One region of the Pseudarthrobacter linnaei genome, then DNA from elsewhere that is predicted to be linked to it. Evidence: predicted binding sites of a transcription regulator. Region 1 holds the regulator's gene; the other holds the start of a gene.
The links. Region 1 encodes Rex, which represses fermentation and respiration genes when NADH is low (regulators of the CRP and FNR family bind a similar motif). Its sites were predicted from a motif close to CTTGTGAANNNNTTCACAAG; they were not measured.
Positions count from the first base shown of each region.

Region 2: a site for Rex is predicted at 9,840-9,859, ahead of ACZYZ3_RS05650 (glyceraldehyde-3-phosphate dehydrogenase). Genes of this name have one in related genera too.

Region 1 is NZ_JBVAYX010000002.1:355,826-370,229, forward strand. It holds gene ACZYZ3_RS03665 (1,4-dihydroxy-2-naphthoate polyprenyltransferase) at 1-731, shown strand, start outside; partial or broken gene ACZYZ3_RS03670 (dihydrofolate reductase family protein) at 845-1,377, shown strand; gene ACZYZ3_RS03675 (DUF4229 domain-containing protein) at 1,374-1,682, opposite strand; gene ACZYZ3_RS03680 (PLD nuclease N-terminal domain-containing protein) at 1,898-2,323, shown strand; gene ACZYZ3_RS03685 (alkaline phosphatase D family protein) at 2,475-4,058, shown strand; gene ccsB (c-type cytochrome biogenesis protein CcsB) at 4,112-5,227, opposite strand; gene resB (cytochrome c biogenesis protein ResB) at 5,227-6,921, opposite strand; gene ACZYZ3_RS03700 (cytochrome c biogenesis CcdA family protein) at 7,134-7,889, opposite strand; gene ACZYZ3_RS03705 (TlpA family protein disulfide reductase) at 7,906-8,526, opposite strand; gene ACZYZ3_RS03710 (histidine phosphatase family protein) at 8,529-9,194, opposite strand; gene ACZYZ3_RS03715 (YceI family protein) at 9,406-9,954, shown strand; gene ACZYZ3_RS03720 (hypothetical protein) at 10,209-10,820, shown strand; gene ACZYZ3_RS03725 (hypothetical protein) at 11,046-11,903, shown strand; gene ACZYZ3_RS03730 (redox-sensing transcriptional repressor Rex) at 11,982-12,677, opposite strand; gene ACZYZ3_RS03735 (glutaredoxin family protein) at 12,769-13,029, opposite strand; gene ACZYZ3_RS03740 (HAD family hydrolase) at 13,142-13,975, shown strand; gene ACZYZ3_RS03745 (30S ribosomal protein bS22) at 14,318-14,404, opposite strand, start outside.
Region 2 is NZ_JBVAYX010000004.1:93,438-107,841, forward strand. It holds gene ACZYZ3_RS05595 (oxidoreductase) at 76-909, shown strand; gene epsC (serine O-acetyltransferase EpsC) at 957-1,541, opposite strand; gene cysK (cysteine synthase A) at 1,579-2,514, opposite strand; gene msrA (peptide-methionine (S)-S-oxide reductase MsrA) at 2,583-3,107, opposite strand; gene ACZYZ3_RS05615 (Nif3-like dinuclear metal center hexameric protein) at 3,187-4,110, shown strand; gene ACZYZ3_RS05620 (zinc ribbon domain-containing protein) at 4,173-4,910, shown strand; gene ACZYZ3_RS05625 (YaaA family protein) at 5,002-5,766, opposite strand; gene ACZYZ3_RS05630 (alpha/beta hydrolase) at 5,854-6,774, opposite strand; RNA gene rnpB (RNase P RNA component class A) at 6,847-7,240, shown strand; gene ACZYZ3_RS05640 (GMC family oxidoreductase) at 7,401-9,011, shown strand; gene ACZYZ3_RS05645 (glycerophosphodiester phosphodiesterase) at 9,016-9,813, opposite strand; gene ACZYZ3_RS05650 (glyceraldehyde-3-phosphate dehydrogenase) at 10,076-11,572, shown strand; gene ACZYZ3_RS05655 (hypothetical protein) at 11,652-11,861, shown strand; gene ACZYZ3_RS05660 (HNH endonuclease family protein) at 11,991-12,794, shown strand; gene ACZYZ3_RS05665 (hypothetical protein) at 13,176-13,691, opposite strand; gene ACZYZ3_RS05670 (1-phosphofructokinase family hexose kinase) at 13,688-14,404, opposite strand, start outside.

The sequences.
Region 1 (14,404 bases):
TGCAGGTCGGCGTGAACTATGCCAACGACTACTCCGACGGCATCCGCGGCACCGACGAGGACCGGGTGGGCCCGCTCCGGCTGGTCGGCTCCGGCGCCGCGAAACCCGAGCACGTCAAGTACGCCGCGTTCGCTGCGTTCGGGCTGGCGATGGTGTTCGGACTGGGCCTGGTCATACTCTCGCAGGCCTGGTGGCTGATCCTGGTGGGCCTGGGCTGCGTCCTCGCGGCCTGGGGCTACACGGGCGGGAAAAATCCCTACGGCTACATGGGCCTGGGCGACCTGTTCGTCTTTGTGTTCTTCGGCCTGGTCGCCACCCTCGGCACGACCTATACGCAGGCCGGCCAGATCAGCCTCCCGGCCGTCATCGGCGCCATCGGTACCGGCCTGATCGCCTGCGCGCTGCTCATGGCCAACAACGTCCGGGACATCCCCACCGACCGGAAGGCCGGGAAGAAGACCCTGGCCGTGCGGCTCGGCGACAAGCATGCCCGGGAAAGCTACGTGCTGATGCTCGCCGTCGCGATCCTGCTGCCGATTGTGCTGGCTCCGACCCGGCCGTGGATGCTTATTGTGCTGCTGCTGATCCCTGCCAGCCTGATGCCGTCCTGGCTGATGATCTCCGGGCGGCGCCGCAAGAGCCTGATTCCGGTGCTCAAGCAGACGGGGCTGATCAACCTCGGTTACGCGGTGCTGTTCTCACTGGGCCTGGTCCTGAGCCACGGGTTCTAGGGGCCGCGGGTTCTAGGGGCCGCGGTACACGTTGCTTCGCACGGCGCTCGTGTGGCAGCCTCGAAGTGATTCCGTCGCCGGGACGACGACGGGGGGCAGAGAATGAGCCCGGAATGGGACTCATCCATATCAACCTGTTCACCACCCTCGACGGCGTCACGCAGGCGCCCGGCGGGGCTAACGAGGACGCTGACGGCGGTTTCGCGTTTGGAGGCTGGCAGGCGCCGTTCCTGGACGAGGTCGCCGGCGGGCAGATCGACTCCGGCATGGCGGGGATGGACGCGCTGCTGCTTGGGCGCCGGACATACGACATCTTCGCCGGGTACTGGCCGCACGCGCACGGGGACATCGCGCGGCTGTTCAACCGCCTCCCCAAATATGTGGCCTCGCGCCGGACGCCGGCCCTTGAGTGGGCCAACTCCACCCTGCTCGGTCCTGATGTCGCCGCCGCCGGCTCACGCTCTGGGTGTATCCGATCCTCCTCGGCGGTGGAAAGAAGGTCTTCGCCGACGGGGTGGTTCCGACGAACCTCAGGCTCATCGAGCCGGACGTTGCCTCACCGGAGGGCGCGGTGCTGCAGCGCTACGCGCTCGCCGACGGCACGCCAGGCGTCGGCGACCTGTCGGCCGGCGGCCCGGGGAACTAAGCGTCCTTCGGGCGGTTGTCCTTGTTGACGGTGATGTCCGGGTGCGCGTCGACCAGACGGTCCTCGGCGTCGGCGTCGTCCACTTCCCCGGCGCTGCGCAGCGGCTTGGCCTTGCCGGAGAACCGCTGGTGGAGCGAGGCGGCGGCGGCGGCGCGCTGCTTCTGGAAGAAGAGGAAGCTGATCGCGAAGGCCATCATCCCCGCGCAAAGGACAGCCAGCAGCCATCCGAGCTCGAGGTAAACGAACAGGGCGAACAACGGCGCGAAGAGCGCCAGCCGGATCAGGGAGTATTTCAGGAAAGCCACTCTCCAAGTTTAGCCGCCGCCGGCTGCCCCGGCCCACCTGGGCCGTTCTCCGGCCCCTCCGCCGAGCCACCCGCGGGCGCTCCGCCGGAGCTACTCGCCGCGCTCCGGCGGGTTCGGCGTGGCTGCGACATCGTCCGTGAGGGTTCCCTCGGAGTTCCCGTCCGGAGCAACGATCAATTGAAGCCGGACACTCCCCCGGACGCTAGACTGATTACATGCTCCGTGTAGTGGTTGTTGTCGCCGTTCTCGTCGTGTTTGTCTACGGACTCGTCGACGTGATCCGCACTGATCCTCGCCAGACCAAAGGCATCTCGAAGCCGGCCTGGATTGTGGTGCAGATCGTCCTTCCGGTGGTCGGCGCCATCCTGTGGTTCCTGATTGGCCGGCCGCGCGGGACCAGCCCGGCGCGCACCAATCCCAGCCACCCCATCGCGCCCGACGACGACCCGGACTTCCTGCGCAACCTCGAACTCCGCCGCCGCAGGCAGGCCGAAGCTGACCGGCTCAAGAAGCTCAAGGACGAGCTGGACGCCAAGGAGCGCAACACCGCCGACGGCAAGGGCACACCGGGCACCCACGACTCCGAGTCCGGCGACGCCCGCGGCAGCGGCGACCCGCAGGGCACCGACGAGGTCAAGTAGTGCCGGTCACGTAGGTGGGTTTACCGTTGCGGTATTCCTGCTGCCACCATGGTAAATACTGACGAACTGCTCTGCGCCAGGCGCGAATCCGGAGCTTAGAATGGCTAGATCATCGGCCGAAGCATCTGAGCTCGGAAGTGGTGGAATGCCTTTGACCACGCACAGTATTTCGCGCAGGGTCCTACTTTCCGCCGGCTTGGGTGCCGGCATCCTCGTTTCGTTGCCCAGGGCAGCTGCGCCCGGCATCTCAACGGCGGAAGGTGCCGCGATCCGGGGCGACCCGTTCATGCTCGGCATTGCCTCAGGCGAACCGTGGCCGGACGGCTTCGTGCTCTGGACCCGCTTGGCGCTTGACCCGCTCACCGAGGACGGCCTCGGCGGGATGCCATCCCGAAGCATCCCGGTAGCCTGGGAGGTAGCCGAAGACGCCGCGATGGGCAAGGTGGTGGCCCGGGGCCTTGAGTACGCCCATGTGGAGAACGCCCATTCCATACATGTGGAATTGCGAGGACTTAGGCCGGGACGCGAGTACTTTTACCGGTTCCGCTGCGGACGTCATCTTAGTCCCACTGGCCGGACGCTTACGAGCCCGGCACGCCATGAGACTCCGGCGGCGCTCGCGATGGCCTTCGCCAGCTGCGCGAACTATGAGCAAGGCTACTTCACGGCATACGCGCGCCTTGCCCAAGACCACCCTGACCTGGTGCTGCACCTGGGCGACTACCTGTACGAACACCGCAGCGGCACCGATGTCCGCGAAGCCGTCCGCAGCCGCGACGTGCTGGAGACGGTAACGCTCGAGGGCTACCGCCAGCGCCATGCACAGTACAAGTCCGACGCCGATCTGCAGGCTGCGCATGCGATCGCACCGTGGCTAGTGGTCTGGGACGACCACGAAGTCGACAACAACTATGCGGATGACGTTCCCGAAAGCAGGAGTCCGGCCGAGCTGAACGATACCGCTGCGCGCTTTCGTGTGCGCCGCGACGCGGCATTCAAGGCCTACTACGAGAACATGCCATTGCGCGCGTCCTCTGTGCCGGCCGGGTCGGCCGGGTCGGCCATGAAGATCTATCGCATGATCCAGTGGGGCCAGCTGGCCAATTTCCATATGATGGACACGCGCCAGTACCGGGATGATCAGATCTCCGGCGGCGGAGGGCGGCTGGATAAGAACCGCACAATCACCGGCACGCTGCAGGAGAAGTGGCTCCTGGAAGGATTCAAGAACTCCACCCAGTGCTGGGACATCCTGGGCCAGCAGGTCTTCTTCGCCGAACGGGACCGCAATGAGGCCGCTAGTATCGACGACGTCTCCACGGACAGCTGGGACGGCTACGCGGCATCGCGCCGGCGTATCACCCAAGGCTGGGTGGATGCCAAGGTGCGCAACGCCGTCGTACTCACAGGGGACGCGCACCGGCACTGGGCCAACGAACTGAAGATCGATTTCAAGGACCCTGCCTCGCCGGTGGTGGGCTCAGAACTCGTCAGCACGTCCGTTACCTCCGGGGGCAACGGTTCGGGTGATACGTTCCATCCGATCATGGCGTGGAACCCGCATTTGAGGTTCTTCAACAATCAGCGCGGCTACGTGAATACACGGATCACCAAAGACTTCCTGCGGGCGGATTTCCGCGTGCTGGACTTCGTCAGCTTGCCGGGGTCCCCGGCCAGTACCAAGGCCTCGTTCCAGATCAACGACACCGTTCCGCGCCTCGAGCCCCGCGCCTAGGGCCGGCACGCGACAAGACGCATCCGTCCCCCGCCGCTCCGAGGCGCTGGAGCCTACAGCCCCGAGTAGGAGTGCAGGCCGTTGAAGAACTGGTTCACGATGGTGAAGTTGAAGACCACGCAGAGGTAGCCGACGATTGACAGCCAGGCCGCACGGGTTCCGGTCCAGCCGCGGGTGGCGCGGGCGTGCAGGTAGCCGGCGTAGACCACCCAGATCACGAAGGTCCAGACTTCCTTGGTGTCCCAGCCCCAGAAACGGCCCCAGGCCTTCTCGGCCCAGATGGCGCCGAACATGAGCGTGAAGGTCCAGCCAACGAAGGCGATGGCGTTGATCCGGTAGGAGAGGTTTTCGAGGCTCAGCGCGGACGGCACGAGGCGCATGAAGCCCAGCTTGTCGGCACCCCCGGCGGCGATGGTCTTCTGCCGGTGCGTCTGGACCAGCTGCAGCGCGGACATCGCGAAGGTCAGGGTGAACAGCGCCGAGGACAGCACGGCGATCGAGACGTGGATGATCAGCCAGTAACTCTGCAGCGCGGGAACGAGGTGCCCCACCGGCGTCCAGTACGCCACGGAGGCAGCCACGAGCATGATGATCGCCAGGCCCACCACGAAGGTGCCAAGGAAGCGCAGGTCGCGCCGGACCAGGACCAGCAGGAAGACGGCCACGGCCACGAACGCGCCGGTGGTGAGGAACTCGTACATGTTCCCCCACGGCACCCGGCCCGCACCCATGGCCCGGGTGATGACGCCGGCCGCGTGGATGGCGGCACCAAGTACTGTCAGGGCGACGGCGACCCGTGCGGGCGCGCGGCGCTCGGCGGAATAGCGCATTCCGCCGTCGGCAGTCCGGCCGATCCCGGCGGCGTTCCCCGCGGAAGAACCCGCCACGGACGAGGTCGGGCGTTCAGCCCGGCCAACCGGCCCGGCCACGTCCGCGTCGGCGCGGTCAACGGCCCCGGCACCGGACGAAGCCCCGACGCCGGCAGCCACCGGTACCCGCGCTGCCGCGGCACCGGAGAGCTCGGCGGCCTTGAGGTCCACCGCGCGCAGGGTCTTGCTGCTCTTGGCCAGATCCCAGGCAAAGGCGATGAACGCCACCGTGTAGGTGCCTGCGGCGAGGAGCATGAACAACTCGCTGTACTGGCCCATGGTTTCGTTGATGGGGAGCATTACTGTTCCTTCTTTGACTCGGAAGAGCCTGCTGTTGTCTGGATGAAGTCTGCTGCGGGGTGGTCCGGGGGGGCCAGCTCAACACCGGCACCGGCACCGGGCAGCGTGGTGTCCGCCCGGTCATTATCCGCTCCCCCGCTGGGAGCCGACTGGGAGCCGCCGTCGTCGAGATCCCACTCGTGGGCCAGCAGCCTGCGGATCGCGGTGGCCTCGCCGGCCAGCCGGTGGTCCTCGCCGCGGGCCAGGAGCCCGTATTCGACCATGGTGCGGCCGTCCGCGTGGGTGCCGGTCCGGACCCAGACGCGGCGGCGGTTCACGTACAGCGAGGTGACCAGGCCAGCGACCGCCAGCAGCGCGAAGATCAGGGCGTAGAGCTGGCCAGGATTGTGGTGGATGTCAACGCCGATGTAGCGCTTCACGCCGTCGAAGCTGATGGTGCCCTTGCCGTCCGGGAGCGTGTAGCTGGCGCCAGGCGAGAGGGTGATGCCGCCGGCGTCGAGGTTGCGGGCGTTGAGCGGCGTGAGCTTTTTGACGTCGAGCTCGAAGACGTTCTGCGGGGCTCCGTCGTCCAGGCCGAGGTCGCCGTAGTACGAGTTCAGGGTCAGCTGCGGGTTGAACAGCTCCGGATCGCCGCTGAAAGACACGCCTTCCTCGGTGACAAACGCGGTGGGAAGGAAGAAACCGGCGAAGGCGAGCTGCTCCGGTTTGGCGTCGGGGACCTTGATGACCGCGGAGGAGTAGTAGTTGTCGCCCTGCAGCTTGGCCACGACCGGCCCCTGCATGGCGATGTTGCCGGCGCCGTCGCGGATGGTGACGACCGGGGCGTAGCCGTTGCCAGTGAGGTACATGCTGGTGCCGCCGAGGGTGAGCGGCTCGTTGACCTTCAGCACCTCTTTCTGGGCCGGCGCGTCGGGGGATTCCCTGGTGGTGACGTCGGCCTGGAAGTCGATGGGCTGGCCGATCTTGCCCTGGGACTCCCGGTCGAACGTGATCTGGAACTTGTCCAGCTGGACCGAGTACGGCTCCAGCTGGCTGCTTTGGAAGTTGGTGCCCGGGGTGAACTGGTCGTAGCCGACGAGCGTGTTCACGAAGGTGTCGCCCTCCACGAGGATCCGCTGCCCGCTGTAGCCGAACAGCCCGCCGATCGCGACCGAGACGAGCACCCCGATCAGCGAGGTGTGGAAAACCAGGTTGCCGACTTCGCGCAGGAAGCCGCGCTCCGCTCCGATCGAGGGCCTGGCGCCGTCGCGGTCGCGGACGTCGACGCGGTAGCCGCGCTTCTTCAGCAGCCCGGCGGCGTCGTCAATAGCGTGCGACGCCGGGATCCCGGCACCGGCGGGAATCACGAGGGTGCCGTATTCGGGCAGCCGGGACAGCCGCGCGGGCGTCCGCGGCGGCTGGGAGCGCATTGCCTTGTAGTGCGCGATGGCGCGCGGGACCACGCAGCCGATCAGCGAGATGAACAGCAGGATGTAGATCGCCGAGAACCACGCCGACGAGTACACGTCGTAGAGCTGGAGCGAGTCGAGGATTTTGCCGTAGTCCGGGTTGTCCTTGATGTACTGCGTGACGATCGAGGGGTTCGCGGGCCGCTGCGGGAACAGCGAACCGGGAACCGCGCCGACCGCCAGCATCAGCAGCAGGAACAGCGCGGTGCGCATGCTGGTCAGCTGGGTCCAGGCCCAGCGGAGCATGCCCAGCGGCCCGAGCGTGGGAAGGACAGCTTCAGCCTTGGCAGCGGCCACCGGGCCGCCACCGGGCTTGGTGCCGGGTTTCCCGGCCGGCCCGCCACCGGACGTGCCGCCGGGCTTGGTGCCGGGTTTCCCGGCCGGCCCGCCACCGGACGTGCCGCCGGGCTTGGTGCCGGGGGCCGGGGACTTCTTCTCTTCGTTCACGCGCTCGCTCATCAGATCGGCAATTTCACATCGGTTTGGAACCAGTACTGCAACTCGGACACCCAGGTTCCCCAGACGCCGCTGGCCATCAGCAGGCCCAGCCCCACCAGGATGCCGCCGCCGATGCGCTGGATGGCGAGCCGGTGCGTGCGGAAGAAGGACATCACGCCGATGCCGCGGCGCACGGCCAGGGCGATCAGCAGGAACGGGATGCCCAGGCCCAGGCTGTAGACGAACGCCAGGAAGGCGCCCTTGGCGGCCGAGGACCCGCCGGAGAGGCTCAGCAGCTGGACCGCGGAATAGGTCGGGCCGATGCAGGGCGCCCAGCCGAGACCGAAGGTGATGCCCAGCAGCGGCGCGCCCCACAACCCGGCCGGCGGCTTCGACTGGATCTTGGCGTCGCGCTGGAGCCAGCCGAAGCCGCCCATGAACACGACGCCCATGACGATCACGAGGAGGCCCAGGACCTGGGTGATCCAGGCGTTCTGCGAGCCGGTGATCAGCGTCCCCAGCTGCCCGAACGCCCCGCCGAGCAGCACAAAAATCACTGAGAATCCGAGGACAAAGAGCCCGATGCCGGCCAGCATGCGGCCGCGCTTCTGTTTCTGGAGGTCGACGCCGGTCAGTCCCGTGACGTAGCCCAGGTACCCCGGCACGAGGGGCAGCACGCAGGGCGACAGGAAGGAGACGAAGCCGGCGAGCAGTGCCACGGGGATGGCAAGCAGCAGCGATCCGCTCAGGATGGCTTCGGCGAAGGGGCTGTTCACGGTTCCTGTCCGTCCGCTACTCGGCCACGGCAGCGGCGATGAGGGACTTGAGGGTGCCTCTTTGGATCTCGCCGAGGACACGGGAGGCCACGCGTCCCTGCTTGTCGAGCACGAGCGTGGTGGGCACGGCCCCCGGGGGAACCAGCCCGGACACGGCCAGCAGCACGGCCCCGTCCTTGTCGTTGAAGCTCGGGTAGGTCAGGTTAAAGGTCTTGTCGAACGCTTCCGCCGTGGCCTTCTCGTCGCGGAGGTTGACCCCGAAGAACTGCACACCCTGGGTCTTGAACTCCTGGTGCAGGGCCTCCAGCTCGGGCGCCTCCACCCGGCAGGGCGCGCAGGCCGCGAACCAGAAGTTGAGCACGGTCACCTGGCCCTGGAAGGCCTCGGGCGTCACCGCGGTGCCGTCAAACAGCGTGCCCTTGATGGCAATGGCGCTCTTGCGGTCCGCGGCGGCGAATTCGGTCACCGAACCGTCGCCGGCCACGTAGTTCTTGTTGTCGCCGGCCTTGGCCTGCTGTGCCAGCGCGTCCTCCTGGGCGCAGCCGGAGAGGCCCAGTACGACGGCGAGGGCCGCACCGCCCGCCGTCAGGACGCTGCGGCGGGACATCGGGGATGAATTGGTGTTGTTTCCGGTCATGTTCAGGCTCCGGGGGTGGTGGAGGCACCGGGGAGAAGGGCGGCAGCAGGCTCGCTGTACTCGACGCGCAGGAGGTTCCCGGCGTCGTCGAACACCAGGGAGGTGACCGAGGTGAGGGTGCATTCGCGCTTGCGCGGGTCATGCCACAGCGGCCTGCCCTCGGCGCTGAGCCGGGTGGCCCAGATGGGCAGCTGGTGGCTGACGAGGATCGCCTCCGCGCCCTCGCCGCCGAGCTCGATGGCGCGCAGCCGGGCGTCCTGCACCGCGGCGATGACGCGGGCGGCCTGGTACTTGTAGGGCTCGCCCCAGGAGGGCCGGAACGGGTTGCGCAGCATGGGCCAGTGCTTGGGCCTGAAGATCTCGCCCTTGTTGACGTGGAGGCCCTCGAAGTAGTTGGCGGCCTCGATGATCCGGTCCTCGGTGGTGATCCCGAGGTTGAGCGCCGCCGAGATGGGCTGCGCCGTTTCCTGGGCGCGGGTCAGCGGCGAGGCGACGAGGTGGACGATGTTGGCCCCCTGCGCGGCCCTCGCCCTGAAGTGCTCCGCTAGCAGCCGGGCCATCTCCTGGCCAAGCTCGGAGAGATGGAACTCGGGCAGCCTGCCGTACAGGACGCCGTCGGGATTGTAGACCTCGCCGTGGCGGAGCAAATGAACAGTGGCTTGGGGCATGTGTACCAGTTTCTCAAAGGGCAGGGGCAATGACGAAATCTTCTACACGAAGTAGAACTGAAGAGTCTGGAGAAATGTTCCCCCGAGATGGAATAAAAGATGCAAATGCATGTTTATACTGGGTGAAGCAGTTAGTTGAGACTTCAACAAATAGTGCTTCAACTAACGATCAGACCACCCGCAAGGCCCACCCGACTCAAGGAGCAACACCATGGCACTTCCCACTAACGTCACCACCGGCACCTGGACCCTCGACAATTCGCACAGCGAGATCGCCTTCACCGTCCGCCACGCGGGCATCAGCAAGGTCCGCGGTCAGTTCAAGGACGCGGAGGCCACCCTGGACCTCGCCGAGAATGTGGCCGACTCCAAGGTCAACGCCACGATCAAGACCGCCAGCTTCGACTCCGGCGACGCCAACCGCGACGGCCACGTCCGCGGCGAAGACTTCTTCGACGTCGAGAAGTTTCCGGAAATCTCCTTCGTCTCCCACAACATCGTCCCCAAGGGTGAGCGCTACGAGCTACAGGGCGAGCTGACCATCAAGGGTGTCACCCGCCCGGTGGCCCTCGAGACCGAGTTCAACGGCGTTGCCGTGGACCCGTTCGGCATGACCCGCGCCGGGCTGTCCGCCGAGACCACGATCAGCCGCAAGGACTTCGGCCTGACCTGGAACGCGGTCCTCGAAGCCGGCGGCGTGCTGGTCAGCGACAAGGTCGCCGTCAACCTCGAGCTGGCCTTCATCGCTCCCGCAGCCTAGTCACTCAACGCGTGACCGGCCGGTCCCCGGGCATCCGGCCGGGCCGCGGCATCAAACCGCCGGCACCCCGCTCTCCGTCCGCATGACAGAGCGGGGTGCCGTGCTTAATCCGGGGTTCCCCGAGAGGCTGCGCCGCCGCCGGAAATGCGCTCCCGCACAGCGTGAACGGGCCGCGGACGAACGCGCCCCGACATGCTCCGCAACACGCCGAAGTTCCCTCGGTACCGGTACATTCGCGGTCTACAGTGAGAGCCATGAGCAACCCCAACGAGGTACCTCAGCCCCAGCAGCCAGGCCACCAGACGCCGGGCAACCAACTCCCGGGCAACCAGCTCCCGGGCAACCAGCCGAGTCGACCTTCGGGCCAAACACCTGGCGGATTCCGCTTTGAGATGCCGACGGACCGGCCCCGGAACTTCAACGACGTGATGCCCCACGGCGGATTCTCCGGCTTGTTCACGGTCAGCTGGCTGCCCACCGAGCTTAAAGTCGCCTACTGGATCTGGCTGATCAGCGGGTTCCTTGGCCTGCTGGGCGGCGTCATCGGCCTCTTCAAGGCGTTCGTGCTCCTGGCCGTCGTTCCGGGCCTGGGATTCCTCGTCCTCCTGCTGGTGCTGGTGGCACTGGCCCTTTCGGGGGCACAGGTCATCCTGGCCATGAAGATGAAGGAAGGCCGCGAGTGGGCCCGCTTCACCCTCACGATCATCGCCGGCATTTCCCTGCTGCTTGCCATCCTCAACACCAGCGCGGCCGACGGCCGTGGAGCCGGCAGCTGGCCGAGCTTCACCATCAGCCTGGTCGCCTCCGTGCTGATGTGGCTACCCAACTCCCAGACGTGGTTCGCCTCGCTGCGCGGCCGGGCCTGACCTGCGCCTGACCTGCGCCTGACCTGCGCCTAAGCTATGTCGGGGCCCCCGCCGCTCCCTGCGGAACCGGCCCCTTGACCGGCGCCCAGGCACCCGGCGAGAATACCTCTCCGGAATGATCCGCGCGGGCGCCGGCCCGCGGTACGGTGGACGTAAACCATGCTGGGGGCAGGGCAGGAAGCTGTTTCCGGTATACGAACCAGACCGCCACGCAAAGGAACGCCCATGAGCATCCCGCCAGTCCCGCCGTCGAACCCGGACTCTCCGGAACCGGGCGAAAAGCCGGCCCCCCGCTACGGACAGAACGCACCCCAGCACGGCGAGCAGCCGCCGGCCCCGCCGCAGTATGGCCAGAACGCGCCGTCCGCGCCCCAGTACGGACAGAACGCGCCGCAGTACGGTGAGCAGCCGCCGTCGGCGCCGCAGTACGGCCAGACGCCGCCGTCCGCGCCCCAGTACGGCCAGGCCCCGTCCGCGCCGCCTTACGGGCAGCAGGCTCCGCAGTACGGCCAGAACCCGCCGCAGTACGGGCAGCCGCAGTACAACCAGCAGGCTCCGCAGTCCGGACAGCCCGGGTATGGCCAGTCCCCCTACGCCCAGTTCCCCTCCGAGCAGCCGCAGGCGACGTCCGGGATGCCCAAGCTCGTCAACACGGCCTTCTGGCTCATCGTCGCTTCGGGCGCGGCCTGGGTCCTGTCGCTGTTGATGGCGATCGGCACCATCGACTCCCCCGAGATGCGGGCCCAGTTCGAGGAGCAGATGACCGCAGGCGGCGCTGACATCCGGTTCGAAGACATCAGAGGCGTCCTGGTCGGGAGCATCGTGGTGTTCGCGGTGATCAGCGCCGGACTGTACGCCCTCGTCGCCTTGAACGTGCGCAAGGGCAAGAACTGGGCACGGATCCTGGGGACGGTCTTCGCAGCCCTGTCGATCTTCAGCATCTTCCCGCTAAGCCTCAGCACGCTGGCAGTTCTCCTGGGCATCGCAGGCATTGTGATGCTGTACCTGCCGGCCACGTCGCCGTACTTTGCCAAGCGGCAGCCGTTCGCCAACCCTTACGGGCAGCCGGGCGGACCGTACTAAGCCGCAGGCACCAGCGCAGCGGGCGCGGGAGCCGCAGGCACCAGCGCAGCGGGCGCGGGAGCCGGAGGGGCCGACTGACTAGTCGGCATCCTCCGGGTCCTGCGCCCTTTGTGCATGATAGGCAAGGATCTGCAGTTCGGTGGCCATGTCCACCTTGCGCAGGTTGACCCCGGGCGGCACCTGCAGCATCACCGGGGCGAAGCTGAGGATGCTCCGCACCCCGGCGGCAATAACCCGGTCGCAGACGTCCTGCGCCACGGCGGCCGGCAGGGCCAGCACCACCATGTTGGCGCCGGTCCGCTGCAGCACCGGCTCGAGGTCGGCAGCGTCACTGACACGCAACCAGCCCACCTCGCTGCCCACCACCATCTGGTCCGCATCGAAGATCGCCACAATGTCGAAGCCCCGAGATTCGAATCCGCCGTACCGGGCCAGCGCCTTGCCCAGGTTGCCGGCACCGACGATGGCCACCTTCCAGTCGCGCGTCAGGCCCAGCGCCGCAGCAATATGCCGGTTGAGGTACTGCACCTCGTAGCCGACGCCACGGGTCCCGTAGGAGCCGACGTAGGACAGGTCTTTGCGGAGGGTGGAGGAACTGACCCCGGAGGCCTCGGCCAGTGACTCGGACGAGACCCGGTCAACGCCTTCGGCAAGCAGGGTGGTGAGGGCGCGCAGATAAATGGTCAGCCGGGCCACGGCCGCGGGCGGAATCTGCTTGGCGGCAGTCCCTGCTCCCCCGGGCATCGCGTCAGGGGATGAATCCAGCGAAGTCACTATCTGCTCCATTGAGTCGCGTTGTGACTTCCACTCTAGAGCCCCCGCAGTTCAGCGAACAAAGCAGCCGTCCCCGGCGCCTGCCCGCGCCTCAGGCCTGTTGTCCCAGCGCCCGCCGCAGCGTGCGCTCCAGCCGGGCCTCGTCAATCTTCCAGAAGTCCCGCTGGACGCCGTCCACCAGCACCACGGGGATCTCCTCCGCAAAACGTTCGCGCAGCTCGGCGTCGTCATCTATGGACTGCTCGCGCCAGCCGATGCCGAGGCCCTGGGTGACGCGGTCGACGGCGGCGCGCGCCGCCGAGCACAGATGGCAGTCAGCTTTGGTGATGAGGACGACGTCGGGCCTTTGCATGGCTCCACGGTAGCCCGGCGGCCGCTCCCGCGTCGAAGCGCCGACCATCTCCGCAGCAGGCGCCGCGGGCCGTGCGACGGGAACCGGCCCCGGTGATGACTAGACTCGTGGCATGCCCGAAAAGAAGTACGCCGCTGTGGTCACCGAGCCGGTTGCTGCACAGCCTGTTGCAGCAGCGCAGCACGGAGAAGCCGCGTTCTTCGACGTCGACAACACCCTCATGCGGGGGGCCAGCCTGTTCCACGTGGCCCGCAAGATGCACCAGCGCGGGGCCTTTACCATTCCGCAGGCGCTTGGTATTGCCTGGAAGCAGTTCATGTTCGTGGTGCGTGGCGAGAAGCTGGATGACGTCCATGCCGTCCGCGACACCGCCCTGGGCCTGGCCGCCGGCTTCACCGTTGAGGACATTGAAGTCCTCGGCCAAGAGGTTTATGACGAAATGATTGAATCCCGGATCTGGCCGGGAGCCAAGGCGCTGGCCGAGCAGCACCTCCGGGTGGGCCGCAGGGTCTGGCTCGTGACCGCGACGCCGATCGAGGTGGCCACGGTGATCTCCACCAGGCTGGGCCTCACCGGCGCGCTCGGCACGGTCGGCGAAATCCTCGACGGCTCCTACACCGGCCGGCTGGTCGGCGAGATCCTGCACGGCCCCGCCAAAGCGGTGGCCGTCCAAGCAATGGCCGAGGCCGAGGGCCTGGACCTGGCCCGGTGCTGGGCGTACAGCGATTCGCGCAACGACATCCCGCTGCTGAGCATGGTGGGGCACCCCGTGGCCATCAACCCGGATTCCGGGCTCCGCCGCCATGCCCGAGACAACAATTGGCCCGTCTACGATTTCCGCGCCGGACGCCGCGCGGCCACCTTGGGGCTCAAGGCCGCGACCGTCGGAGGGGCCATCTACGGCCTCTGGCGGGGGTTCTCCCGCTTTCGCGGCCCGACGGTCTGACTCCCGCGCGACGTTCCACACCACGCATCCGCTATGGTTCCGGTCCAGCGCTACGCTTCCCGCTCAGCGCTACGCGGATCCGGGTAGCGTCGGGCCCAACCCGCGTCGCCTGTCCGAAAGCGCGTCCCTCGCCCGACTTCTCCCCAGCGCTTCCCGCTCATCGCTAAGCTTCCCGCCCCGCGCTACGCTTCCGGTTCAGCGCTACGCGGATCCGGGTAGCGTCGGGCCGAACCCGCGTCGCCTGTCCGAAAGCGCGTCGTCTGTCCGAACTAGGCGCGGAAATACCAAAGAAAATGCCCGCTGCCGGGAAGGCAACGGGCATTCACATAATGCGAAGTATCTCTACTTCTTATTGCGACGCTGGTGGCGCGTCTTGCGAAGCAGCTTGCGGTGCTTCTTCTTGGCCATACGCTTGCGACGCTTCTTAAT
Region 2 (14,404 bases), on a different contig from region 1:
CCCGGGATCCGTCCCGGCCGTCACGCAATGTGAGTCCAGCCGACCGTTCCCGCCAGCGTCCCAGGAGTGCAGCAGATGACCCAACCCGTAGCATTTGTCACCGGTGCCTCCACCGGAATCGGTTATGAGACCGCGTGGAAGCTCGCGGCCCGCGGGTTCACCGTCTACGCTGGAGCACGCCGGGTCGCGAAGATGGAGCCCCTCACGGCCCACGGGGTGACGGTTGTGGCGCTGGACGTCACCAGCGAGGAATCCATGACAGCCGCCGTCGAACAGGTGATTGCCGCCCACGGCCGGGTCGACGTCCTGGTCAACAACGCCGGCTACGGCTCCTACGGCTCGCTGGAGGAAGTGGAGCTGGCCGAGGGGCGGCGGCAGTTCGACGTCAACCTCTTCGGACTGGCGCGGATGACCCAGCTGGTGCTCCCCGGAATGCGGGCCGCGGGGCGGGGGAGGATCATCAACGTGTCCTCGATCGGCGGACAGATGTATGAGCCGCTGGGTGCCTGGTACCACGCGACAAAGTTCGCCGTCGAGGGCCTGAGCGATTCCCTGCGGATCGAGCTCAAGCCGCACGGTATCGACGTGTCCATCATCGAGCCGTCCGGAACCGCCTCGGAATGGGGCGCGATCTCCGGCGACAGCCTGCTGGCCACATCCGGCCGCGGGCCCTACATGGACCAGGCGAAGGTGGTGGCCGCGGCATTGGCGTCCACCGTCGGCTCCAGCATGTCCACGCCCCCGGACGTCATTGCCGACGCCATCGTCCACGCCGCGACGTCCCCGAAACCCAAGACGCGCTATCCGGTGGGCAAGGGCGCGCGGGCCATCCTGCTGCTGCGGCGGCTGCTGCCGGACAAGGCCTTCGACGTCGTCATCTGGAACATCTACAAGCGGTTCCCCGCGTAGCGTCCGCCGGGTGCGGGGCGCCGGGTGCCGGCTTCGGCCGGAGCCCCTTAGATCCGGTATTCGATCAGGTATTCGGCCGGGTCGACGGCGGGCTTGGTCTCCCGCTGTGCGTCCCGGTGCCGCCACGTGGCCGGCACGCCCGTCAGGATCGACTCTGCCGGCGCGTCCTTGACCACCACGGCGTTGGCGCCCACGGCGCTGTCCCGGCCGATAGTGATGGGACCCAGGATCTTGGCTCCGGCGCCAATCACGACCCGGTCCTCGAGGGTGGGGTGGCGCTTGACCTTGGCCAGGGAACGGCCGCCGAGGGTCACGCCGTGGTAGATCATGACGTCTTCGCCGATTTCGGCGGTCTCGCCGATGACAACGCCCATGCCGTGGTCGATGAAGAAACGGCGGCCGATGGTGGCGCCGGGGTGGATCTCGATCCCGGTGCCGAACCTGGCCAGCTGGGAGATCAGCCGGGCCGGGAAGCGCAGCGCCGGATTCTGCCACAGCCGGTGCGTCAGGCGGTGCGCCCAGATCGCGTGCAGGCCGGGGTAGGCAAAGAAGTTCTCGAAAGAACCCCGGGCCGCCGGGTCGTGCGACCGGGCGGCCTCGAGGTCTTCCTTCAGTCTTGCGAAAAAGCTCACAAAGACCTTTCTACGAAATCTTGGAACGGGGCTGGACTCAGCCGCGGATGTCGTCGTACAGCACGGTGGAGATGTACCGCTCACCGAAGTCGCAGACAATGGCAACAATCAGCTTACCGGCGTTCTCCGGGCGCTTGGCGAGTTCCAGGGCCGCCCAGACGATCGCGCCGGAGGAGATGCCGCCGAGGATGCCTTCCTTGACGCCGAGTTCGCGGGCCACGCGGACCGAGTCCTCGAGGGTGGCGTCGATGACCTCGTCATAGACGTTGGTGTCCAGGATCTCCGGGATGAAGTTCGCGCCAAGGCCCTGGATTTTGTGCGGGCCCGGTGCGCCGCCGTTGAGGATGGCGGAGTCCTTCGGCTCGACGGCGATGATCTGGACCTCGGGCTTGCGCTCCTTGAGCACCTGCCCGACGCCGGTGACGGTTCCGCCGGTGCCGACGCCGGCGACGAAGATGTCCACCTTCCCGTCGGTGTCGGACCAGATTTCCTCGGCCGTGGTCTGGCGGTGGACCTCGGGGTTGGCCTCGTTGGCGAACTGCTGGGCCCAGATCGAGTTCTCCGTGTTGGCGACGATCTCCTGGGCCTTTTCCACGGCGCCCCGCATGCCCTCGGAACCGGGAGTGAGGACGATCTCGGCACCGTAGGCGCGCAGCATGACACGCCGTTCGGTGGACATGGTCTCCGGCATCGTCAGGATGACCTTGTAGCCGCGGGCCGCGCCCACCATGGCCAGGGCAATGCCGGTGTTGCCGGACGTGCCTTCGACGATGGTGCCGCCGGGCTTGAGGGCACCGGACTTTTCCGCGGCGTCGACGATCGCGACACCGATGCGGTCCTTGACGCTGTTGGCCGGGTTGTAGAACTCCAGCTTGACGGCCACGGTGGCGTCAAGGCCTTCGGTCAGCCGGTTGAGCCGGACCAGCGGGGTGCCGCCGACCAACTGGGTAACATCGTCATAGATCCGTGCCATGGGTGTCTGCGCCTGTCTGTTGAAGAGGGAATACTGAGGTCAGCCTAACGAGGGCCCGCGGGCCCTAGCTAAGCATTAAGCCATGCAGAGTAATATTTCCTGGCCTTGGCCAGCTTCGGATTGATGATCACCTGGCAGTAGCCCTGCTCCGGGAACTTGCCGTAGTAGTCCTGGTGGATTTCCTCCGCCCGGTGGAACACCGGCAGCCGGCTGACCTGCGTGACGATCGGATGGGCCCAGAGCGGCTGGTTCCGTTCGATCGCGTCCTCGAAGAGGATCTTCTCCTCGGTCGTCTCATAGAACATCGAGGAGCGGTACTGGGTTCCGACGTCGTAGCCCTGGCGGTTGGGCGTGGTGGGGTCGTGGAGAACGAAGAACATGTCCAGGACGACCTCCGCGGGCACGACCTCCTCATCGAACGTCACCGCCACCACCTCGGCATGGCCGGTGGTTCCGGAGCAGACGGCGTAGTAGTCGGGGTTGCGGTCATGGCCTCCGGTGTAGCCCGAAACGACGGCGCTGACACCCTTGGTTTTCTGGTAAACGGCGTCGAGGCACCAGAAGCAGCCTCCGCCGAGGACAAAAGTTCTCATACCCTCTTCAATGGTTGAAGGGCCCCGATGATTCCCGGCGTCTGCGGCGGAGGCCGGCCGATAGGGTAAAAATGGGGGTATGGAACGTGTAAACACCGATGTTTCAGTTGGCCCTTCCGAAGGAAACGACGCCACCGGCAGCGGATCCGGGGAAACACCCGCGACGCCCACCCTGGGCATGATCCTGCTGGCCGTCGAGGAGCTCTGGCCCGAATCGCTGGCGGAGGACTGGGACGAGGTGGGCCTCGTGGCCGGCCGCCCCTCCGCCGGGGTGAGCAGGATCCTCTTCGCCGTCGATCCCACCCTTGAGGTGATCGAGGAGGCCATCGACTTCGGCGCGGAACTGCTGATCACCCACCATCCGCTGCTGCTCAAGGGTGTCACCTCGGTCGCGGCGACCACCGCCAAGGGCCGGGCCGTGCACCGCCTGATTGAGTCCGGGACCGGCCTGCTGACGGTGCACACCAACGGTGATTCCGCCGTCGGCGGCGTTTCGGATGTCCTGGCCGACGCGCTCGGCCTGCAGAACGTGGCCCCGCTGACCCCGGCCGCGAACGGGCTGCCGGAGGAAGGCATCGGCCGGGTCGGTGACCTTGAGGAGGTTCTGACCCTGGGCGATTTTGCCGCCCGCGTCTTCGGCATCCTCCCGGCGGTCGCCGGCGGGGTGCGCGTGTCCGGGGACCGGGACGGGCTGGTCCGCCGGGTGGCGGTCTGCGGCGGCGCCGGGGATTCGCTCTTCGGAGAGGTCCGGGCAAGTAACGCCGACGTCTACCTGACCGCGGATCTGCGGCACCATCCGGCGTCGGAAGCCCGGGAGGAAGCCGTCAACGACCGGCCGTACCTGATCGATGTTTCCCACTTCGCCAGCGAGTGGCTGTGGCTGCCGGCCGCGGCGCAGGCGCTGGGCAATGTGCTGAGCGACCAGGGGCACGACGTCGAGATCCGGGTCAGCACCACCAACAGCGATCCGTGGGACTTCATTCTGACTCCGGGCGGGGACTAGAGTCTAGGGAGCGCCGAATAGGTGCCCGGCTCCTGCCGGCAGGGAACAAGCGGAGGTAAATAGTGGCCAAGGCAGCACCGGCGGAACAGTTGAAGTTGCTCGAATTGCAGGGACTTGATGCGAAACTCAAATCCTTGTCCAACCGCCGCCGAAGCCTTGAAAGCGACTCCCGGATCACCGATCTCGAAGCAGCCCTCGGCGTGGCCAACGGCGAACTGGGCGCCGCGAAGGTGGCGCTCCACGACGCCGAACTTGAGCTCAAGCGCGCCGAGGCGGACGTCGAGCAGGTCGCCTCCCGGATTGACCGCGACGAGGCGAAGCTCAACAGCGGCACCGGGCTCTCCAAAGACCTTGTGGCCCTGCAGCGCGACCTGGTGTCCCTGAACAAGCGCCGCTCCGACCTTGAGGACGTTGAGCTGGAAGTCCTGGAGCGGCTGGATTCGCTCCGCCTGCGCCAGGCCAGCCAACAGCAGATTGTTGACGACATCCAGGGCTCCTTCGGTTCCATCCGCGCTGAACTGGACGAGCAGCTCGCGGAGATCGCCGTCGAGGCCACCGTGGTGCGCGGCAAGCGCGCCGAATTCGCCGAGGGGATGGATGCCGGCCTGCTGGCGATCTACGAGAAGACGCTGGCCCGGCGCGGTGTCGGTGCGGCCCGCCTCTTCCACGGGACCTCCGAGGGTTCGGGCATGCAGCTGAGCCCCGGTGACCTTGCCGAAATCAAGGCCGCGGCCGAGGACGACGTCGTGTTCTGCCCGGATTCCGGCTGCATCCTGGTCCGCTCCGCCGAGTGGGCCTGAGCACCCACCCGCCCCGCAGCTCTGGCCATCTTCTTGAGCTGTCAGAACGGCCGGAATTGTCAGCTAGTTAGTTAGTTAGTTAGTTAGTCAGTCAGTTGGGCAGGAGCAGGTTGAGGGTGTGCGGCTTCCGGGCCGTGCCCTCGACCAGTTCGGCGCTCCACTTCTCGGCAGCCGCCTGCTGCAGCTGGGCCGGGGTCCGCGGGGCCTTGCCCGGGCGGGTCAACAGGTGCCGGGCGAGTTCGCCCCGGGTGTGCTTCGCAAAATGGCTTACCACCTTGCGGACGCCGTTGACCTGGGTAAACACGTGGACGGCGACGGTCTGAGCCGGCGGGGGAGCCCACGCGGCGGCGTAGGTGCTGGAGCGGCAGTCCACCAGCAGTTCGCCCTCCGTGGCGGCCGCGAGGGCGGCATTGAGTTGCGGCTTCCAGAAGGACGCCAGGCGTCCGACGTCGGGCAGCGCGGTCCCCATCGACAGCCGGTAGGCAGGCACCCGATCGCCGAAGCGGATGGCACCCCAGAGCGCGGAAATGACCAGCACGCAGGCGTCCGCCTTCCTCCGCTGGGCGGGCGTCAGCGAGTTGTAGTCCAGCGCGTCGTACAGCACCCCGGAGTAGACCTGGTGGGCAGGCGCCGCCGGCTCGGCGTGCAGCCGGGTATTGCGCTCGACGTCGGCCCGCAGCGAGGCGCCGACGCCCAGGAGCGCCAGGGCGTCCTCGTGGGCGCTGACCGTCCCGAGACCCTCCAGCACCTTGGCCCGGTAGGTGTTCAGGCCGGGGAAACTCAGGGTAGTCCAGTCGACGGCGTTGCCCACCGTGGCGGGGGTCTTGCCCTCGGAGGGCGGCAGCAGAATCAGCACCGTTCAATCCTAGCGGCGGCCCGTTACCGGGATGGCACCGCCGGGGGGCCCCTGCCGGACCCCGCAGACCAGGCGTCCAGGGCGGGCTCAGCCGAGGTGGCGACCGAGGAAGGACAACACCTCGGGCAGGATGGAACGCCAGTAGCTGTCGCCATGGACGCCGGGCTGGAAGCCGCCCTCGACGGCGCCCGGGAGTCCCGCCCGGTAGTCGCGTACCGTGGCAAAGAGGTCGTCTCCGGTGCCGCAGTCGATCCGCTTGGGCAGCGCCGCCAGGCGGGGCCGGAGCGCGAACACGTCGTGGGCTGCGAAGTCGGCCGGACTGTCGAAGGCGGTGTCCATGCGTGAGTCGTAGTTCTCCCAGACCGCCGGGCTCATGGCCGCCACGGCCCGGACCCCGGGCAGTTGGCCCTGTGACGCGAGCAGGAGGGCGCCGAAGCCGCCCATCGAGAGGCCGAAGAGGCCGATCCTGCCGAGGTCGCAGCCCCGCCCGCCGAGGAACGGAACGAATTCCTGCACCAGCATTGACTGGGTGTCGCTGCCGTCGGCGCGTGGGTGCCACCAGGTGTTCCCGCCGTCCACTGCGGCAATGGCAAAGGGTGCGCCCCCGGCATCGAGGTGCCGCTGGAGGGCCTCGTGGGCCGCCAGTCCATCCAGCAAAGCGGTGTGGTTACCGCCGAGTCCGTGCAGGAAGACTGCCACCGGAAGTTCGGGCTGCCTTCCGCCGGGCGGCATGTCAGGCGCCGCCAGGGACCAGCGGCTAACGACTCGGGGACGGAAGGCCGACACGAATGAGCCGGTGCTGGTCCGGACCGTCCACGGGGCGGCGGGGGCCGGCGGCACCGCCGACGTAGGTCCGGCGGGCGAGGCGTGGGACGGGCCCGGCACGGGCGGGACCTGTGACGTGGCGGTGGACGCGGCGCCGCCGGTGCAGGCCGCGAGCGCTGAGGCGCCAAGCCCGATTCCTGCCAGCTCCAGCAGCCGGCGCCGACCCAGGACGGAATCCTCCATTCCCCGATCATAGGCCAGACGGCCGGACGTGTCCCCGGGCGGGTCCGCCCTGGCCGTAGAATGGACTGCGGATGGGTTGACCAGGCGGCCGCGCGTCACGCAAGTGGCTCGAGGAACGTCCGGGCTCCGCAGGGCAGGGTGGTGGGTAACGCCCACTCGGGGTAACCCGCAGGCCAGTGCCACAGAGAACAGACCGCCTGCCGGCGGCGCGTGCGTGCACGGGCCGCAGGGCAGGTAAGGGTGAAACGGTGGTGTAAGAGACCACCAGCTTCCCGGGTGACCGGGAAGGCTAGGTAAACCCCACCCGGAGCAAGGCCAGACAGGGCACGTTTGAGGGCTGCTCGCCCGAGTGTCCGGGTAGGCTGCTGGAGGGCGTCGGCAACGGCGTTCGTAGATGGATGGCCGCTACTCCCGCGCCGGCAACGGCGCGGGAACACAGAACCCGGCGTATCGGTCAACCCATCCATTCACTCCGCAGGGATTCCCTGCCACCGTTTCCGCTGCCGAGAGTCTCCTGCCTGCGCCGAAACGGCTTGACCCGAACGCTTGACATCATCCGGGCGTGAACAGAGACTGCAGTGAACGTCTCAAGCAACGGTGAAGTCAGTGAATGCTTAGGAGCCAGGGTGCCGGACGATGCAGCATACGACTATGTGATAGCCGGGGGCGGCAGCAGCGGCAGCGTCCTTGCCGGCAGGCTCAGCGAAGACCCCTCACTCCGCGTCCTTCTGCTCGAGGCGGGCAGATCCGACCGCCACCCGCTCATCCACGTCCCGGCCGGCTTCCCGAAGCTGAAGGGCGGGCCGTACCAATGGGACTATGCGAGCGTTCCGCAAAAGCACAGCAACGGCCGACGCATCCCCCTCGCCCAGGGCCGCGTACTCGGCGGCGGGGGGTCCATCAACTCCCAGGTCTTCACGCGCGGCGTGGCCGAAGACTATGACAGCTGGGTCACGGATTACGGCTGCGAGGGCTGGTCCGCGGACGAGGTGAATAAGTACTTTGTCCGCTCGGAGTCCAACACCCGGCTCTCGGCACCGCACCACGGGACCGAGGGTCCGCTCGGAGTCTCCGACCTGCTGCGTCCGCACAAGCTCTCCGCGGCCTTCGTCAAGGCGGGCCAGGAGTTCGGGCTGCCCTACAACAGCGACTTCAACGGCGCCCAGCAGTACGGCGTCGGCTTCTACCAGACCACCACGAAGAATGGCCGCCGGTGCAGCGCGGCCGTCGCCTACCTCCGACCCGCCCGCAAGCGGCGGAACCTCACGGTCCGCGCCAACGTTACCGTCTCCAAAGTGATCATCAGCAACGGCAGGGCCGTCGGAATCCAGGCGATCGAAGGCGGACGCGTGCGAACCTACAGCGCCAACCGCGAGGTGATTGTCTCGGCCGGCGCCTTCGGTTCGCCCAAGCTTCTGCAGCTGTCGGGCATCGGCGACCCGGAGGATCTTGCCGCTGCCGGCATCGAGACCGTCCACGCCCTGTCGGGTGTCGGCAAGAACCTGCATGACCACTGTGACGTCGACATCGTCTACGAACTTACGGATTACCAAAGCCTGGACCGGCTCAACCAGGTGCGCCCTGCCACCGTCCTGGCCGGGGTCGAATACCTCGCTTTCCGCTCGGGTCCTTTCGCTTCCACGCTGGTCGAGGCCGGTGGCTTCAGCTACGCGAACAAAGACGAAAAGACCCCAGACCTGCAGTTCCACTTCCTGCCGGCCGCTCGGGGGGGAACTGGCGCCATGGCCTTGAAACCCGGATTTGGGGCCACGGTGAACTCCTACTTCCTGCGGCCCCGAAGCCGGGGAACCGTCCGGCCCGTGTCTTCTGATCCCGGCAAGGCACCGCTGATCGATCCAAACTATCTCGCCGACGATTATGACCTGGAGATGGCCATCGCCGGGGTTCAGCAGAGCCGCGAGATCATGAAGCAGTCGTCGATGGCGGCGCTCACCAAGGCGGAGCACATCGGCGATGGCAGCCGGGTGGAAACCCGCGACGAGTACGTGAGTTTCGTGCGCTCCTTCGGGCGGACTTCCTACCACCCGGTCGGTACCTGCTCCATGGGAACCACCGATGAGTCCGTCGTCTCGCCTCGGTTGAAGGTCCACGGACTCGAGGGACTGCGCGTCGTTGACTCTTCGATCATGCCCCGGCTCGTGAGTGCCAACACGCAGGCGCCCACCATCATGATTGCGGAGAAGGCCGTTGACCTAATTCTCCAGGACGTCCGGTAGAGGGCTAAAGACCCAACTGCTTTGCCAGCTCCCATGGCGTGTCGGTGAAGACGCCATCCGCGCCTTCGGCCCGCAGCCTCGCCGCGGTTGTTTCGTCGTTGACGGTATAGGGCCAGACGGTCAGCCCGGAGTCCTTGAGGCTGCGCAGGTAGCCTGAGCTGATGTCCTTGTGCGGGCCGACGTGACCGATGCCGCTGGAGCTGATCGACGCCGGATCGGGTTCCTCCCCGTCCCGCAGGAGATACAGCACCTGCAGCCCGGACCGGGCCAGGGCCTGGGCCGCGGGGAAGCTGAACGTCTGCACCACCACTTTGTCCTGGATGCCGCGCTGCAGGATGGTCTCCGCGAAGGCGGCCGGATCGATGGCGGGGTCCTTCAGCTCGGGGACCAGGACGTTCCGCCCGCCGTACAGATCCAGCATGGCTTCCCACGTCGTCGGACTGCCCTCGGCCCCGCCCAGCGGGTGCCTGATGCGGGCCGCCGCCCACTGCTCCACAGTGATGCCGGCAGGGCTGCCGCTGACCCCGGACATGGTCCGCTCGGCGGCGTTGTCGTGCAGCGGAACGAGTGTCCCGTCCCGGAGCTGCCGCAGATCCGTTTCGATCGGGAACGCCGTCTTGCCCACGGCCTCGAAGGCTTCCGCGGAGGACTCGGGGTAGACCAGCGCTCCGCCGCGATGCGCCACCAAGGTAAACGTCGCCGCTGGGCCAGGGCTTGACGACGCCGGGCCGGCTGGCGCCGCCGCTGCGGCGCAACCGGTGCACAGCACGACGCCCAGCAGGAGAGCCCCAACCTTCAACATCGCCCCAGCGTAGCTGGCCCCCCGGCATTGTGAGTCATTTCACGCACCACCGGGGACCGGACCGTGCCGGGCCGCCGGTAGACTGGATGGTGAACGTAGAAGTTCTGCCGCCGGGTCTGCGTTCGCAGCCGGCGTTTTTCTTTGCTCGACACAGGCGCCCGGGGTGGATCGAATCCCTGCCGGCGCCGGGTTTCCGGACATCCTCCGGCAGCCGACATCCGCATACGACGCCGTATGTGGTGGATTCTAGGAAGGTATTTCTGTGAGCCAGACGTCAGATTCTTGTCTTGATACGTGGATGGGCCGGGAGGCGCTCGCCGAGGCCATGATCCCGGTGATCGGCCGGCTGTACCGCGAAAACAACGTGGTCACGTCCATCCACGGCCGCAGCCTGATCAATAAGTCCACCATGAACATCCTCAAGGCCCACCGTTTCGCCCGCCGGATGAGCAAGGAAGAGTTGCGTCTCGAAGAGACCGCCCCGCTGCTGGACGCCCTGACCAAACTGGAGCTCGGCGCCGCAGCCATCGACATTGCGCGCCTCACCGAGAAATACCGCGTCGAGGGCAACGGCGCCACCCTGGACGAGTTCCTCCGCAAGGAACTTGCCGCGGTTGTCGGCAAGCGCGGCGGCGATGACCGCACCAGCACCGACGTGGTGCTCTACGGCTTCGGACGCATCGGCCGGCTCCTGGCCCGCCTCCTGATCGAAAAGGCCGGCGGCGGGCATGGCCTGCGCCTGCGCGCCATCGTGGTCCGCCGCGGGTCGGACAACGACCTCACCAAGCGCGCCAGCCTGCTGCGCCGCGACTCGGTCCACGGCTCGTTCGAAGGCACCATCAAGGTGGACCTCGAGAACGACACCATCACCGCCAACGGCGTCCAGATCCAGGTCATCTACTCGGACAACCCCGCGACGGTTGACTACACCGCCTACGGCATCCACAACGCCCTCCTCGTCGACAACACGGGACGCTGGCGTGACGCCGAGGGCCTGTCCCAGCACCTGTTGAGCAAGGGCGTGTCCCGTGTGCTGCTCACCGCCCCGGGCAAGGGCGACATCAAGAACATCGTGCACGGCATCAACCACGGCACCATCGCCGACGCGGACAAGATCGTCTCCGCGGCCTCCTGCACCACCAACGCCATCACCCCGGTGCTCAAGGCGATCAACGACCGCTACGGCGTCGTGCACGGCCACGTCGAGACGGTCCACTCCTTCACCAACGACCAGAACCTGATCGACAATTTCCACAAGGGCGACCGACGCGGCCGCTCCGCCGCGCTGAACATGGTCATCACCGAGACCGGTGCCGCCAAGGCTGTAGCCAAGGCCCTGCCGGAACTGCTGGGCAAACTCACCGGCAGCTCCATCCGCGTCCCCACCCCCGACGTGTCTCTGGCCATCCTGAACCTGAGCCTGGAAAACGGCGCCACCAAGGACGAGGTCAACGACTACCTGCGGGAAATGTCGCTGCACTCGGAACTGCGGAAGCAGGTCGACTACATCGATTCGCCCGAGGTTGTCTCCACGGACTTCGTCGGCTCGCGCCGCGCAGGGATCGTGGACGGGCTGGCCACCATCTCCAACGACAAGAACCTTGTGCTCTACGTCTGGTACGACAACGAGTTCGGCTACAGCTGCCAGGTGGTCCGCGTGATGGAGGAGATGGCCGGCGTGAACCCGCCGTCGTTCCCCGCCAAGGACGCAGCCGCAACCCTGGAGGCAGCCGGCCTGCCCGTCGAGGTCACGGCCTGACGCCACCTCCTTGAACCCGTTCCGCCTTTCCCGGCCGGTTCCTCTGGAATCGGCCGGGAAAGGGCACCACAATGGTGCAATGGAACAGAACTCGGCTGTGGAGCACGAAACCACTCTGGAACACGCCCTGGACGTTGCGCGGCGGAACGCCAAGGAAGCTAAACGGCTTCTCGACGATGCCCGTGCCAAACATGCGGCCGGTGACGTCGACGAGACACGGGTCCGGCAACTCGAATCCCTCCTGGCCCTCGCCAATGAAGACCTGGTGCGCGTGACCCGGGAGAACTAGCTGGGCGCCTGTCCTCCACACTGTGGACAACGCCTCCGGCGGCGGGGGACGGGCCTAGGCTTCGAGGGTGGAAGGAATTCGGTCCGCCCCGGGACGCACCGGACCCGGACTCCCTGCCCGGGGGCCGGCTTGACTCTCACCTGGCCGGAATTCCGGCGGGAACGACGGCGGTCCCGCCAGGCGTGGGCCCTGCTGGCCGCCGCGGCACTCGCCGTCCTCGCGGGTTTCGGCTGGTTCTTCACCGCCGGGCAGTTTGCCGCGGCCGAGCCGCCCACGGACGGACCCCGCGAGGCGCCGGTGCTGGCGGCCGGCTGGATGAGCACTGTCCCTGCGGTGCGGCCCGTGCCCCGGGGCCCGGCCGCGGCGCTGCTGGACACGCTCCCGGTCAAGGGCCGGGCGGGCCGGGACAACTACGACCGCAGCGCCTTCGGCCAGGCCTGGCTGGACGTGGACCGCAACGGCTGCGACACGCGCAACGACATCCTCCGCCGCGATCTTGCGGGCGCCGAGTTCGACGAAAATTCCGTCTGCAAGGTGGCGACTGGAACCTTGCGGGAACCGTACACCGGCCGCCGGCTCATGTTCCGCAGGGGAGCCGGGAGCAGCAAGGCGGTGCAGATCGATCATGTGGTCGCGCTCGGGGATGCCTGGCAAAAGGGTGCCCAGCAGTTGACCGCCGCACAACGGACGTCCCTGGCCAACGACCCGCTGAACCTAATCGCCGTCGACGGCCCGGCCAACCAGGACAAAAGCGCCTCCGACGCCGCCACCTGGCTTCCCCCGAACAAGGCCTTCCGCTGCCACTACGTCGCCCGGCAGATCTCCGTCAAGGCCGCGTACCGGTTGTGGGTCACGCCGGCGGAAAAGGACGCGATGCAGCGGATCCTCGCTACCTGCCCCGGGCAGCAGACGGTTGTTGCGGCTGCCCATTAGATTCCAGCCGGGAGCACCCACGGGAGCGGGATTCCGCACGCGCTCGGATGCCCAGGAGCATACGGCGGGACATGATAAAGTCGCCGGCATCCATCAGCGCCGCCCAAACGAGCGCCGCCGGCGTCGTCCGCACCCGGAACCGGACCCGGTGCAACAGGCGGCACCGGCCGGCACCGGACGCAACCAGCACAAAGGCGGCGGTTACCGTGCCGTTCCGCTCCCGGTAGGCGAACACGATCGACCGGCCCGGATCGATCGAGTCCACCCGGAAACCGACGGGCGAACCGGCGGTCAGGCGGGCAGTGTCACCCTCCTTGAGGCGCCGGTCAGGGCGGATTTCGGTGGCGCTGGGCACGCCGCCGACAAGGGATCCGTGTCCGCTTAGATGACGAGTCTGACGGGGCCGGCGGTCTCCGGGCCGCCGCAGGCCTCGCTGCCGCCCACCCGGGTCCAGCCCGGTTCCACGTCGCGCCGGGCCAGGACGGTGCCGTCTGCGGAGTACGCCCTGACGGTCACCGTCTTCGGGGACCGCATCATGAGGCTGATCTGCCAGGTCCGGTCATCGACCCTCGCCGCCGTGAAGGGACTGTAGCCGGGCACGGACCGGGACGGCGCAGCGGTGACCGCCAGGGTGGTGTCCGGGGTTTCCGGGGCGGGCCCGGCGCCCGGAGTGACGGAGGCCTCGGGAGCACGTGCCGGGCCATCCGCGCGGACCGAGCAGACGCCTTCCGCGCAGAACTCCACCAGGCTGACCTTCTCCACGCTGCCATCCATGGTCACGGTGAGGGTATTGAACCAGGCAATGGCAGGGCAGACGTTTGGTACGGAGCCGGAACAGCCCGCGGTGGCCACCGCCAGCAGCAGCACGGCAGCCAGCCTGGCCGGTCCCGTCGTCACTCTCCGGTGCCCCCGTCCGGGGCCTGCGCGGTGAGTTGCGCCTCCAGCCGTTCGACGTCCTCACGGCGGCAGAGTTCCGTGGCCACGGTCGTCACCGTGGCGCTTCCGGCGGCGACGGCGGCCCGGAGCGCCTCCTTCAGGGTGCGGCCCTGCGCCAGGCGGAGCACGAAGGCGGCGAGGAAGCTGTCGCCGGCTCCGACGGTGCTGCTCACCTTCACCCGGGGCACGGCCATCCGCAGGGTCCCGGACTTCGAGGCGAGCACGGCGCCTTGGCCGCCCAGGGTGAGGGCGACATGTTCCGCCGAGCCGTCCGCGACCAGCGCCGCGGCCGCCGCGACCTGGCTTTCATCGCTCTCGAGCGTCGTTCCGAAGTGCAGCCCGAGCTCCCGTCGGCTGGGCTTGACCAGGAAGACGCCTTCGGCGAGGGCTTCGGCCAGGGCCGGCCCGGAGGCGTCCACAATGCAGCGCGCTTCCTGCTGCCGCGCCAGCCTGGCCACCCGGGCGTAGAAGTCCTCCGGGACGCCCGGCGGCAGGCTTCCGCTGGCCACGACATACCCGCCCGCGGGAATCGAATCCGCCACGAGCGCCAGGCACAAACGCCACTCGGGCTCACTCAATTCGGGGCCCTGCAGGACGAAGCGGAACTGCTTGCCCGTCGTCGTTTCATCGACCGTGAAGTCCTGGCGGGTGCTTCCCTGGATCGGCACGGCCAG